DNA from 3 places in the Aquipseudomonas campi genome. Region 3 is predicted to be linked to each of the others. Evidence: riboswitches for the same ligand, from Rfam matches in the RefSeq annotation. Region 3 holds a riboswitch; each other region holds the start of a gene.
The links. Region 3 has a riboswitch for cobalamin ahead of HNE05_RS17130 (energy-coupling factor ABC transporter permease). Riboswitches for the same ligand answer to the same signal wherever they lie in the genome.

Region 1 (4,480 bases), 930 kb from region 3:
TCAGCGGCCATGACTATTGGACGCCGCAGCTGGAGAAGATGTTCGGCCTCGAGCCGGGTGGCTTCGGTGGCACGCTGGCACACTGGAAGGCGCTGCTGCATCCCGATGACGCGGAGCATGCCAGTCGCTCGTTCGAGGAGGCCATCGAAAGCGGTCTCGATCGCTTGGAGTTCGACTTCCGCATCGTGCGGCAAAGTGATGGGGCGGTGCGCACCTTCAAATCGCTGAGCCGCTTCACGCGCACGCCTGATGGCAAGCCGCTGCGCGCGACCGGCGTCAACATCGACGTCACGGCGCTGAGCGAGGCCCGTGCGGTGGCCGAGGAGGCGACCCGGGCCAAGAGTGATTTCCTCGCCAACATGAGCCATGAGATCCGTACGCCGATGAACGCCATCATCGGCATGAGCTACCTGGCGCTGCGCACCGAGCTGGACAACAAGCAGCGCAACTACATCGAGAAGGTGCACCGCTCGGCGGAGAACCTGCTGGGGATCATCAACGACATCCTCGACTTCTCCAAGATCGAGGCCGGCAAGATGGAGCTCGAGCGCATTCCTTTCTATCTGGAGGACGTGCTCGACAACTTCTCCAGCATGATCGGCCTGAAGGCCGAGGACAAAGGCCTGGAGCTGCTGTTCAGCGTCTCGGCCGAACTGCCGACCGCGTTGATCGGCGATCCGCTGCGCCTGGGGCAGGTACTGATCAACCTCGGCAACAACGCGGCCAAGTTCACCGAGCAGGGCGAGATCGTGGTCGGCGTGGAGCTCGAGGGTGGCGACGAGGAGCAGGTGCAGCTGCACTTCTGGGTGCACGACAGCGGTATCGGCATGAGTGCCGAGCAGTGCGGGCGGCTGTTCCAGTCCTTCAGTCAGGCCGACAGCTCGACCACCCGCAAGTACGGCGGCACCGGCCTGGGCCTGGCCATTTCCAAGCACTTGGTGGAGCTGATGGGCGGGCGTATCTGGGTGGAGAGTGAGCCCGGGCATGGCTCCACCTTCCACTTCGAGGTATGCCTCGGGGTGCAGCGCGACACCCAGCCGCGGCGCATGTTCACCGCCGATGAGCTGCTGGGCACCCGCGTGCTGGTGGTGGACGACAACGCCAGTGCGCGCGAGATTCTCTCCGGCATGGCGCGCAGCTTCGGCATTGAGGTGGACGTGGCGGACAGCGGCCACTCGGCACTGACCATGCTGGTCGAGGCCGAGCGCAAGGAGCTGCCCTACGACCTGGTGCTGATGGACTGGCGGATGCCGAACATGGACGGCGTGGAGACGGTACGGCAGATGCGTGCCGTCAGCCTGGCGCACACGCCGTCGGTGATCATGGTCACCGCCTTCGGCCGCGAGGAGGCTCAGGAGGAGGCTGGCAAGCATGGTCTGCAATTGCCGGTGGTGCTGACCAAACCGGTGACCCCGTCGACCCTGCTGGAAGCGATCGGCAGCATGCTCGGCAAGACCTCGCAGGTCGATACTCGTGCTACTGCGCGCTCCGATCAGAGCGCCAGCGCCATGGCCAGCCTGCAGGGCGCGCGGCTGCTGCTGGTGGAGGACAACGAGCTGAATCGAGAGCTGGCCCGCGAGCTGCTGGAGAGCGCCGGCGTCGAGCTGTGCCTGGCCGAGCATGGTCAGGAGGCGCTCGATCGGTTGGCCGAGGACGCCGATTTCGACGGCGTGCTGATGGACTGTCAGATGCCGGTGATGGACGGCTACACCGCCACCCGCAAGATTCGCGAGCAGCCGCAGCTGGCCGCGCTGCCGGTGATCGCCATGACCGCCAACGCCATGGCCGGCGACCGCGAGCGCACCCTGGCCTGCGGCATGAACGACCATATCTCCAAGCCGCTCAACGTCGAGCACATGTTCGCCACCCTGGCCAAGTGGATCCATCCCAAACCAGGGCGTATCGCCCAGGTGGCCCAACACTCGCCGGCCGGCGTGACGACCGCGCTGGGCCTGCCCGAGAGCCTGCCCGGTATCGACCTGGCTGCCGGCCTGGCCACCAGCATGGGCAAGCGCGAACTTTATCTGCGCCTGCTGCGCAAGTTCCGCTCCAGCCAGGGCGATTTCCGCGCCGAGTTCCTTGCCGCTCGCGCGGACAGCGATACCTCGGCGGCGGCGCGCCTGGCCCATAGCCTGCGCGGCAGCGCGGGCAATATCGGCGCAGGCAATCTGGCGCAGGCCGCCACGGCGCTGGAGCTGGCCTGCAAGGACGGCGCGGCGGAGGAGGTTCTGGAGCCCCTGGTGGCCGAGGTCGAGCGGCAGTTGCAGCCGCTGCTAGCGGGTCTGGCGGGGCTGGTCGAGGTGCAGCAGGGCGCCACAGCGGCGCCGGCACTCGCGCTTGGCGCCGAGTTGCAGGCGCAGCTGGACAAGCTCAGGCGCCTGCTGGCCGAGAGCGACACCGCGGCGCAGGATGCCCTGTACGAACTGCAGGCCCTGGCCCTCGACCCGCTGCTGGCCGAGCGCCTGCGTCAGGTGGCCCAGCAGGTCGAGAGCTTCGACTTCGACCGGGCCCTGGAGTTGTTGCAGGGCCTGTCCTAGGCGATGCGCTTTTCCCCCTCTCCCGTTTACGGGAGAGGGTCGGGGAGAGGGTGAGTAGGCTCACTCCCTTTCCCCAGTCCCATGCAATCTCCCACAAGTGGGGAGGGCGTATTCGAGATCCGCGACAGGTTTTTCGCGGCCGCGCTCGGCGTTGACGCGCCACGGCCCAGCCTCTACCCTGCCGCCAGCATCAGGTGCCCCGGTCGCGACGCGTCCACGGGGTGAAACAGGGAAGCCGGTTCATTCAGTCGAACAGTCCGGCGCTGCCCCCGCAACGGTAGGTGAGTCAACAGTCGCATCCAGCCACTGTGTCATTCGACATGGGAAGGCGCGACCGGGGAGCCAGACGCTCCGCTCACAAGCCCGGAGACCGGCCTGTAGCGATCCACGGCATTGCGGCGGGCTTTGCGGGTGGGTGGGTCTGCTCGGCCTGCCTGCGTGTTGTCCTGCTGCTGCCCCAATTCTGTTTTTCTGCACCGTGCCTGGCGAAGGTCGCGGTGCTGCTGCTTTGCCGCGCCGCAGCTGGTCGCGAGGAGTTGTAGATGAACGAGTCCGCCGCGCGCGACGAACGCCACAAGGCGCGCATGCAGCGCAAGAAAGCGCTGATCGACGAAAAGATCGCCCAGGCCCAGAACGAATACGGCCTGCTGCTGGTGCACAGCGGCAACGGCAAGGGCAAGAGCAGCTCGGCCTTCGGCATGGTCGCCCGCGCCCTCGGCCACGGCATCAAGGTCGGCGTGGTGCAGTTCATCAAGGGCGCCGCCAGCACCGGCGAAGAAAGCTTCTTCCGCCGCTTCCCCGAGGAAGTTAGCTACCACGTGATGGGCGAGGGTTTTACCTGGGAAACCCAGGACCGCCAGCGCGACATCGACAAGGCCGGCGCGGCCTGGGCGGTGGCGAGGCAACTGCTGAATGACCCGCAGATCGGCCTGGTAGTACTCGACGAGCTGAATATTGCCCTCAAGCACGGCTACCTGGAGCTGGACGCGGTGCTCGCCGACATCGAGGCGCGCCCGCTGCTGCAGCATGTGGTGGTGACCGGCCGTGGCGCCTTGCCGGGGATGCTCGAGGCGGCGGATACCGTCACCGAGATGAACCTGGTCAAGCATGCCTTCAAGGCCGGCGTGAAGGCGCAGAAGGGGATCGAGTTTTGAGCCCTGCGTACCGTAGCCCGGATGCAATCCGGGAAGCCGCCCACCCCGGATTGCATCCGGGCTACCCGATCAGCCTCCCTGCTGTCCATGAGTGGGCGAAGGGCGCGGTGCACGCGAATCTGTCCCTTAACGCCCCCTCTCCCGCTTGCGGGAGAGGGCCGGGGAGAGGGCAATGACTGCACGCAGCTGCCCGGCCCTGCTGATCGCCGCCCCGGCGTCCGGCCAGGGCAAGACCACCGTCACCGCCGCCCTGGCGCGCCTGCACACGCGGGCCGGCAAGCGTGTGCGGGTGTTCAAATGCGGGCCGGACTTTCTCGACCCGATGATCCTCGCCCGCGCCTCGGGCCAGGCGGTGTACCAGCTCGACCTGTGGATGGTCGGCGAGGACGAATGCCGGCGCCTGCTCTGGGAGGCGGCGGGGGAGGCCGACCTGATCCTGATCGAAGGGGTGATGGGCCTGTTCGACGGCAGCCCCTCGGCCGCCGACCTGGCGCGGCGCTTCCAGGTGCCGGTGCTGGGGGTGATCGATGGCAGCGCCATGGCGCAGACCTTCGGCGCCCTGGCCTATGGCCTGGCCAACTTCCAGCACAACCTGCCGTTCGCCGGGGTGCTGGCCAACCGCACCGGCAGCGCGCGGCATGGCGAGATCCTGCGCGACAGCCTGCCGCCGGCGATCCGCTGGTACGGCGCCTTGCCGCGCAGCGCCGCGCTGGAGCTGCCCAGCCGCCACCTGGGCCTGGTCCAGGCCGAGGAACTGGCCGACCTGGATAGCCGCCTGGACGCGGCAGC
Region 2 (4,480 bases), 920 kb from region 3:
TGGGCCAGGCAGGCGGCTTCCTTGAGGCTGGCCACGGCGATTGGCAGCGGGTTGAGGCCCTGTGCCTGCAGGCGCGCGCAGAAGGTATCGACGAAGGCGGTGTTCGCCGCCTGCACATGGGTGCGGTAGAACAGCAGCGCCGCCACCGGCCAGCCCGGCTGCCAGTCGGCGCGCCAGCGGTCCAGGCTGGCTGCGGCCTGCTGCGGGTGATAGAGGGCGACGCGGGGCAGGGCGCGCGGCTCCTGCCAGGGGTAGTCGCGCTGCAGGTAGAGGCTGGCGAGGCAGTGGAAGAACTGCTGGGCGTTATCCACCCCGCCCTGGCGCAGGTACTGCCATAGGCGCTGGCTGTCGTCGCTCGGCACGTTGCCGAGGGCGCTCAGCTCGGGGTCGGGGCTGTCGTCGCCGGGCACCAGGATCAGCCGGGCGCCGCGCCCGGCCAGCTCGACCAGGCGTTCGATGCCGTAGCGCCAGTAGCTGACCCCGCCATGCACCGAGGTCAGGATGACCTTGGCGTGTTGCAGCACCTGCTCGACGTAGAAATCCACCGAGGCGTGGTTGCCCAGCTGCGCCGGGCTGGCCAGGCGCAGGCTGGGAAAATCCTCGGGCAGGCTGCGCGCCACTTCGGCCAGCAACGACAGGTGCGAGTCGCCGGTGCAGAGGATCACCAGCTCGGCCGGGGTCTGCTGCAGGTCGGCGATGCTGTCGGCCGGCAGTTGGCTGCCGGGCTGGGTGCGCAGCAGGTGCATGTCAGGCGGCTACCGGGGAAGGGATCGCCAGCAAGCTGGCTCCTACACAAGAGCCCGAGCACGCTGCCGCCGTAGGAGCCAGCTTGCTGGCGATCAGCCGGTTCACGCCAATGCCGCCTGCAGCTCGCTACCGATGGCGGCCGGGTCCAGCGCCTGGCCGATCACCACCAGACGGGTGAGGCGCGCTTCATCGGCCTGCCAGGCGCGGTCGAAGTGCTTGTCGAAGCGCTGGCCGACGCCTTGCAGCAGCAGGCGCATGGGTTTGCCGGGGATGGCGGCGAAGCCCTTGATGCGCAGGATGCCGTGCTTGGCCACGGCCTCCTTCAGCGCCTGCAGCAGGCGTGCTTCCTCGACCTCGGGCAGCTCGACGGCGAAGGAGTCGAACTCGTCGTGGTCGTGATCCTCGCCTTCCTCGTCGTGATGGGTGCGGCGCTGGTCGATGTGCAGCTCGGTCTCGCAGTTGAGGCCCAGCAGCACGTCCAGCGGCAGCTCGCCGCCGTGGGCCTCGATGACCTTGACCGCCGGCGGCAGCTCTTCGGCCACTTCCGCACGCACCGCGGCCAGGGCGGCGGCGTCGAGCAGGTCGGCCTTGTTGAGGATCACCAGGTCGGCGCTGGCCAGCTGGTCGGCGAACAGCTCGTGCAGCGGCGATTCGTGGTCCAGGTTGGGGGCGAGCTTGCGTTGCTCATCGACCTGATCCGGGAAGGCGGCGAAGGTGCCGGCGGCCACGGCCGGGCTGTCGACCACGGTGATCACCGCGTCCACCGTGCAGGCGTTGCGGATTTCCGGCCAGTTGAAGGCCTGCACCAGCGGCTTGGGCAGGGCCAGGCCGGAAGTCTCTATCAGGATGTGGTCGAGCTCGCCGCGGCGTGCCACCAGCTCGCGCATCACCGGGAAGAATTCCTCCTGCACGGTGCAGCACAGGCAGCCGTTGGCCAGCTCGAAGATGCGGCCGTTGGCTTCTTCTTCGCTGCAGCCGATCGAGCACTGTTTGAGGATTTCGCCGTCGATGCCCAGCTCGCCGAACTCGTTGACGATCACCGCGATGCGCCGGCCATCGGCATGGCCGAGCATATGACGCAGCAGGGTGGTTTTGCCGGCGCCGAGGAAGCCGGTGACGATGGTGACGGGAAGTTTGGCGAGCGTTTGCATGGAGGGCCCCGGAGCGTCGAAAAAGAGACGGACGGGCAGGGGCAGGCCGGCGTCCGGGCGGACGCGGGCCTTGCACCACCGGATCACCCCGCCCGGACAGTTAGCGTGTTAGTCGAGGCAGGTCTCCTGGCTCACGGTGTGCGCTGGGCGCGCTCCCTTCACCTTCCCGCCGTTGGCAGTGGTGTATCGAAGGGGCTTGAACCGTTCACAGTTGCGGGGGCAGCCAGGGCGTTGACCCTGTTCCCTCTTAGCTGCACCCGCGCGGGTGCAGAACCTCGAAAGGGTGGAAGGCTACGCAGCGACCGGGTACAGGTCAACCGCGGTTGACCGGGGTGGCCGCCCGTGCTGAGCTACGCGGCCTTTTCTGGCTGCCAGCAGGAGCGCCATGTCCAGCCCCGCCATTCGCCTGATTGCCGGCCTTGGCTGCCGTAGCGGCTGTACGCCGGACGAGCTGCAAGCGCTGCTGCTGCAGTGCCTGGCTGCGCACGGCCTGGGCCTGGAAGCGCTGGCGGGCCTGGCCAGCAGTGCGCACAAGCGCGACGAACCGGGCCTGCAGGCGCTGGTCGAGCGCCTGGCGCTGCCGATGACCTGGTGCTCGGTGCAGGAACTGGCGAGCGTCGCCGGCCAGGCCGAGGCCAATCCGCTGACATTGCGCGTGACCGGCAGCGCCGCAGTGGCCGAGCCCAGCGCCCTGGTCGCCGCCGCGCGCCTGGGCGCGGCGCAGCTGCTCGGCCCGCGCCAGCGCAGTAGCAATGCCACCTGCGCCCTGGCGCGGATCGATAGAGAGCTCTCGCAATGACCGTCTACTTCATCGGCGCCGGCCCCGGCGACTCCGAACTGATCACCGTCAAAGGCCAGCGCCTGATTCGCAGCTGCCCGGTGCTGCTCTATGCCGGTTCGCTGGTGCCGCCGGCGGTGCTCGAGGGCCATCGCGCCGAGCAGGTGGTGAACACCGCCGAGCTGCACCTAGGCGAGATCGTCCGCCTGCTGGCCGAGGCCCACGCCCGTGGCCAGGACGTGGCCCGCGTGCATTCCGGCGACCCGTCGCTGTACGGCGCCATCGGTGAGCAGATCCGCGAACTGCGGGCCTTGGACATTCCCTTCGAGATCATTCCCGGCGTCACCGCCACGGCTGCCTGCGCGGCGCTGCTGGAGGCCGAACTGACTCTGCCGGACGTGGCGCAGACGGTGATTCTCACCCGCTACGGGCACAACTCGCCGATGCCGGCCGGGGAGGCGCTGGGTGCCCTGGCCAGCCACGGCACGACCATGGCCATCCACCTGGGCGTGCAGCACCTGGCGGCGATCGTGGCCGAGCTGCTGCCGCACTACGGCGCCGACTGCCCGATTGCCGTGGTCCATCGCGCCAGCTGGCCGGATCAGGACTGGGTGCGGGGCACCCTGGCGGACATCGAGGACAAGGTGCGCGCCAAGGGTTTTCGGCGCACCGCGCTGATCCTGGTCGGCCGGGTACTGGGCGCCGAGGACTTCGCCGCTTCGGCGCTGTACCACGCCGATACTCAGCACCTGTTCAGGACCTGATGCCGGCAAACAGCGGCTAGTCGAAGGGGGCGCGCACTGGTGCGGCCCTGACCCGTTTCTGCGGTTGGCAGGCTTGCCGGATGCCGCGCTGGGCGGGCACCCTGTTGCATCTGTCGGGTCCGCCCGCACCAGGCTCTGTAAGGACGATCCATGCGCGACTATCAATGGCTTCACGAATACTGCCTGAACCGCTTCGGCTCGCCCGCGGCCCTCGAGGCCATGCTGCCGCAACCGCGCAGCGCGGCGGAACTGCGCCAGATCAGCGATGACCGCTACCTGTCGCTGATCGCCCTGCGCGTATTCCGCGCCGGCCTCAAGCACAGCCTGGTGGACGCCAAGTGGCCGGCCTTCGAGGAAGTGTTCTTCGGCTTCGTCCCGGAGAAAGTGGCGCTGATGAGTGCCGAACACCTCGAGCGACTGATGCAGGATGCGCGCATCATCCGCCACCTGGGCAAGCTCAAGAGCGTGCCGCGCAACGCCCAGTTCGTGCTGGACGTGCAGAAGGAAAAAGGCAGCTTCGGCGCGCTGATCGCCGACTGGCCGGTGACCGATATCGTCGGCCTGTGGAAGTACCTGGCCAAACATGGCAGCCAACTCGGCGGGCTGTCGGCGCCGCGTCTGCTGCGCATGATCGGCAAGGACACCTTCATTCCCAGCGACGACATGGTCGCCGCGCTCAAGGCCCAGGAAATCGTCGACAAGGCGCCAACCAGCCTCAAGGAACTGGCCGCCGTGCAGGCGGCCTTCAACCAGTGGCACGCCGAAAGCGGCCGGCCGCTGTGTCAGTTGTCAGTGATGCTGGCGCATACGGTGAATCACTAAGCGGCTCTGGTAGGAGCGAGCTCTGCTCGCGAACCTGTCCTCGTATAGAACTTCGCGAGCAGAGCTCGCTCCTACGGAGATCCGGGGAGTAGGGTGGATGATGCTTTTTCATCCACCACGGAGCCGCTCGGTGGATCGATGGAGCGCGATCCACCCTACACTCGGGCCCTTGCAGGGGGTTAAGCACGGCGGCATCCACGACAGAGCTGATCGACATC
Region 3 (4,480 bases):
GACCTGGCCACCGTCAGCCAATCCCTGATCACTTTCTGTCTGCGCGCCGTCGGCGCCCTGGAGTCCTGATATGTCCCTGCACGAGTTCGCCGAAACCCACGAAGTGTTCAATCAGGTGCCGTCGCTGGACGGCGCCAACCTGTATCGGGTCGACCTGCCGCTGCAGGAGTGGACGCGGCGCTTCGGTGGCGGCTGGGCCGAGGGCCAGCTGGATGCCTACGGCGCCCTGGCCGGCGGCCCGCTGATGCAGGCCGGCTTCCTGGCCAACGAGAACAAACCGGTGTTCAAGAGCCACGACCGCTACGGCAACCGCGTCGACCTGGTGGAGTTCCACCCGGCCTACCACGAGCTGATGCGCACGGCCGTCGAGCATGGCATTCCCTCGCTGCCCTGGACCGACCCGCGCCAAGGCGCCCAGGTCGCCCGCGCCGCGCTGAACTACCTGCACAACCAGCCGGAGGCCGGCAACGCCTGCCCGCTGACCATGACCTACGCCGCTGTGCCGGCGCTCAAGCTGCAGCCGGAGCTGGCCGAGATCTGGCTGCCGAAGATCCTCGCCACCGAGTACGACCCGCGCAATGTCGGCATCGAACAGAAGGCCGGGGTCACCATCGGCATGGCCATGACCGAGAAGCAGGGCGGCACCGACGTGCGCGCCAACACCACCAAGGCCCATGCGGTGGGCATGGGCGGTCCGGGCCAGGCCTACGAACTGGTCGGCCACAAGTGGTTCTGCTCGGCGCCGATGTGCGACGCTTTCCTCACCCTGGCCTACACCGACAAGGGCCTGAGCTGCTTCCTGCTGCCGCGCCATCGCCCGGACGGCAGCCGCAACCAGTTCTATATCCAGCGCCTGAAGAACAAGCTGGGCAACTGGGCCAACGCCTCCAGCGAAGTTGAATTCCGTGGCGCCCTGGCCTGGATGGTCGGCGAGGAAGGCCGCGGCGTGCCGACCATCATCGAGATGGTCTCGCTGACCCGCTTCGACTGCATGATCGGCTCCAGCAGCCTGATGCGTCAGGCCCTGACCCAGGCCGCGCACCACTGCGCGCACCGCAAGGTCGGCGGCCGGGTGCTGGCCGAGCAGCCGCTGATGCAGAACGTGCTGGCCGACCTGGCCCTGGAAAGCGAGGCGGCCCTGGCCCTGACCATGCGCATGGGCAAGGCGCTGGACAACCCGCACGACGAGCAGGAAGACAAGTTCGCCCGTCTGGTCACCGCCATCGGCAAATATTGGATCTGCAAACGTGCCCCGGCCATGATCAACGAAGCCCAGGAGTGCATGGGCGGCGCCGGCTACGTCGAGGAAACCATCCTCCCGCGGCTGTACCGCGAGGCGCCGGTCAACTCGATCTGGGAAGGCTCGGGCAACGTGCAGTGCCTGGACGTGCTGCGCGCCCTGTCCAAGGAAGCCGGGGTGCTCGACGCGCTGTTCGCCGAGCTGGGCGACGGCCACGGCGATGCCCGCCTGAAGACGCATATCCAGCGCTTGCAGGCGGACTTCCGCGACACCGCCGACATCCAGTACCGCGCCCGCCAGCTCACCGAGGATGTGGCCGTAGCCCTGCAGGCCAAGCTGCTGCTGGAAGCTGGCAATGCCACTGTCTCCGATGCCTTTATCGCCAGCCGTCTGGGCGAGGGTGGGCGGGTCTATGGCACCCTGCCGCGTGGCGTGGATGCCGAAGCGCTGGTGGCGCGCAGTACCCCGCACCTGATCTGAGGCCGGGCAGCGCCTGTCGCGCTCGCGGCAGGGCACCCGCGTCGCTATGACCAACAGGCGGGCCACCCGGCGCAGGGTCACCTGCGCTGGCTCCTGCCCATGCTCGGCCCGCCCACGGATACGGCAACGCTCAGGGCGGCGAGAGTTCCCAGGATTCCATCGCAATAGGCCTGCCCAGCGTGACATGGCCGAAGGTGCAGGCATGGCAATCGAGCCCCGATGGGCGCGCCGGGGTTGCGGGGGAAGTAAGGCCAGGGGCCTCTGGCACGGGGCTATCGCCGGCGCAGGAGCGGCAGCGGGCACTGTCTTTTCGTGGGCGAGGCGGGTAAGGTGGCCGCCGATGGTTCCGGTCCGCTTTGTGCGGCCGGATGAAAAGGGAACAGGGTGCGGCGCTCGTCGCCAATGCCCTGGCTGCCCCCGCAACTGTAAGCGGCGAACGACGCCCACACGCCACTGGCCTTATCGGCTGGGAAGGCGGGCGAAGTAGCAAGCCGTGAGCCAGGAGACCTGCCATCGCTATTGGGCATTCTGCCCCTTTCCCTCAATCCGGATCGTCGCGCGGTGGGCGCGGCCAAGGAACCCTAATGCACATCGAACCTGACGTCGTTGCCGGCGCCAAGATTTTCCTCAGCTATGCAACCGCCGCTGGCGCCTTCGCGCTCACGGTCAAACTCGCCCGCGACAGTCTGCGCGACAACGGCGGCCTGCTCGCCCTGGCCCTGCGCAGCCTGCTGACCACCGCCCTGGTGTTCTGCTTCTTCGAGGTCCTGCCGCACCATCCGGTGGGCGTTTCGGAAGTTCACCTGATTCTCGGTTCGACCCTGTTACTGCTGTTCGGCGCCGGTGCCGCGGCCATCGGCCTGGCCGCCGGCCTGCTGCTGCAGGGGCTGTTCTTCGCCCAGTTCGACCTGCCGCAGTACGGCATGAACGTCACCACCCTGCTGCTGCCGCTGTGGGCCATTCACCTGCTGGCCAAGCGCCTGATCCCGGCGCGCACGGCCTATGTGGACACCAGCTACAAGCAGGCCCTGGCCCTGTCGACCGCCTACCAGGGCGGCATCGTCGCCTGGGTGGCCTTCTGGGCCGTCTACGGTCACGGCTTCTCCAGCGCAAACCTGGCCTCCGTCGGCAGCTTCGGCCTGGCCTACATGAGCGTGATCCTGCTCGAGCCGCTGATCGACCTGGGCGTGCTGGCCGCCGCCAAGGCGCTGTCGCGTTACAGCCAGGGCCCGCTGTTCAACGTGCGCCTGCACCAGCCGGCCTGACCCCGCCCCACGCCAGACCGGCAAAGCGGTCTGGCGCTTTCACTCGAGTGTCCGCCGTCTGATCATCCTCGCGCCTGCGTGGGGATGTGGCGCTTGGCGCGCGTCCCAATGCTCTCAACGGCGCTGCCAGATCATCTTGCCGGTATTGCTCTCGGTCACCAGGTACGGCTCGCTGAAGTGATAGCGCGCCGCAGGCTGGTAATCGAGCGCGCCCTCCAGCTGCACCAGTAACAGGCCGTTGTCGCTGCGCCAGCTGCCGCTGTACTGCAGCTCGCCGGGGCGGTCGTAACTCCAGTCGCTGCCGCCGGCCACCGTGCGCCGCCATTGCCCGATGCTGCCGTCGGCGCGGATACGCAGGGTGGTGACCAGGTTCAGCGAGGCGAACTCGACCCCGCTGCTGTTGCTGATCTGCTCATGCACCCAGGTGCCGATCAGGGCTGGGTCCTGGGCCGGGTTGACGGGCGTGGTGGCCGGCGCGGCAGCCACCCGCTGGAACAGCGCCTCGCGCAGCAGGGTGGCGCCGTTGTTCGGGTCGCGGGCGGCCAGGCTGGCGTTGAGCATGTCGTTGGCATAGCTGGCGTTCATGTTGGCCAGCACCTGGCCGCTGGCCGGATCGCTGATCTGTGCTTGCAGCAACTGGCCGTCGAAGCTGCCGCTGAGCTTGAGGCGCAATTGTCGGCCTTCCACGTATTCCCCCTCTACCTGGGTGCCCTGGCTGCGCAGGATCAGCTCGGTCGGCTGGTTGTCCAGGGTGGTCTGGTAGTGGCCATCCAGTTCGGCGGCCAGGCTGGTACCCGACAGCAGCACCAGCAGGCAGATGATCGGCAGGTTGGGCAAGGCAGGCTCCTTCTCCGTGGAGGTGACAGCACTAAGCCTAGATCGCCGTATGCGGTCTTGCCGAACGCTGGCGGGCGAGGCTGGCGAAGGCGCAAGATAGGGCGGTGTTCCCAGCCAGGAAGCTGCCCGTGTCTGCTATTTCTTCCAGTGAATTCGTCGTCGCCGCCACTGCCGAGGAGGCCGTCGAGCGCCTCGCGGACCTGCATCGCCAGGCGGTCAATGCGCTGAGCCAGGCGCTCAAGCATTACCTCAAGGAGCGCGCCCAGCCCGGCGAGACCGAGCGTGCGCTGTTCCGCTACCCCGAGCTGCGCCTGACCTACCTGTGCCAGGGTGAGGTACCGAGTACCGTGCGCGCCTACGCCAAGGTGCAGGTGCCGGGTACCTACCGGGTCACCGTGACCCAGCCGGATGCCTTTCGCGGCTATCTGCTCGATCAGTTGCGGCCGCTGATGGAGGACTTCACCGTCACCGTCGAGGTCGGCTTCAGCCAGCAGAACATTCCCTATCCCTATGTGGTCGAGCAGGGCGACGAGCTGGCCGGCTCCGGGGTGACCGCCGCCGAGCTGGCGCGGGTATTCCCCAGCACCGACCTGTCCGCCGCCACCGACTCGGTGGCCGACGGCCTGTATGGCTGGGGCGACAGCAGCGACCTGCCGCT

Region 1: linked by a shared signal. The riboswitch ahead of cobO (cob(I)yrinic acid a,c-diamide adenosyltransferase) and the one ahead of HNE05_RS17130 (energy-coupling factor ABC transporter permease) in region 3 are both predicted to bind cobalamin.
Region 2: linked by a shared signal. The riboswitch ahead of cobW (cobalamin biosynthesis protein CobW) and the one ahead of HNE05_RS17130 (energy-coupling factor ABC transporter permease) in region 3 are both predicted to bind cobalamin.

Annotation. Positions count from the first base shown of each region.
Region 1 is NZ_CP053697.2:2,758,565-2,763,044, reverse strand. It holds gene HNE05_RS12815 (response regulator) at 1-2,537, shown strand, start outside; cobalamin riboswitch at 2,713-2,930, shown strand; gene cobO (cob(I)yrinic acid a,c-diamide adenosyltransferase) at 3,080-3,691, shown strand; gene HNE05_RS12805 (cobyrinic acid a,c-diamide synthase CobB) at 3,864-4,480, shown strand, end outside.
Region 2 is NZ_CP053697.2:2,768,936-2,773,415, reverse strand. It holds gene cobN (cobaltochelatase subunit CobN) at 1-746, opposite strand, end outside; gene cobW (cobalamin biosynthesis protein CobW) at 849-1,898, opposite strand; cobalamin riboswitch at 1,998-2,191, opposite strand; gene HNE05_RS12855 (cobalamin biosynthesis protein) at 2,284-2,697, shown strand; gene cobM (precorrin-4 C(11)-methyltransferase) at 2,694-3,440, shown strand; gene HNE05_RS12845 (DNA-3-methyladenine glycosylase I) at 3,591-4,262, shown strand.
Region 3 is NZ_CP053697.2:3,693,144-3,697,623, reverse strand. It holds gene HNE05_RS17140 (TetR/AcrR family transcriptional regulator) at 1-69, shown strand, start outside; gene HNE05_RS17135 (acyl-CoA dehydrogenase family protein) at 71-1,720, shown strand; cobalamin riboswitch at 2,045-2,249, shown strand; gene HNE05_RS17130 (energy-coupling factor ABC transporter permease) at 2,305-2,985, shown strand; gene HNE05_RS17125 (hypothetical protein) at 3,100-3,822, opposite strand; gene amn (AMP nucleosidase) at 3,951-4,480, shown strand, end outside.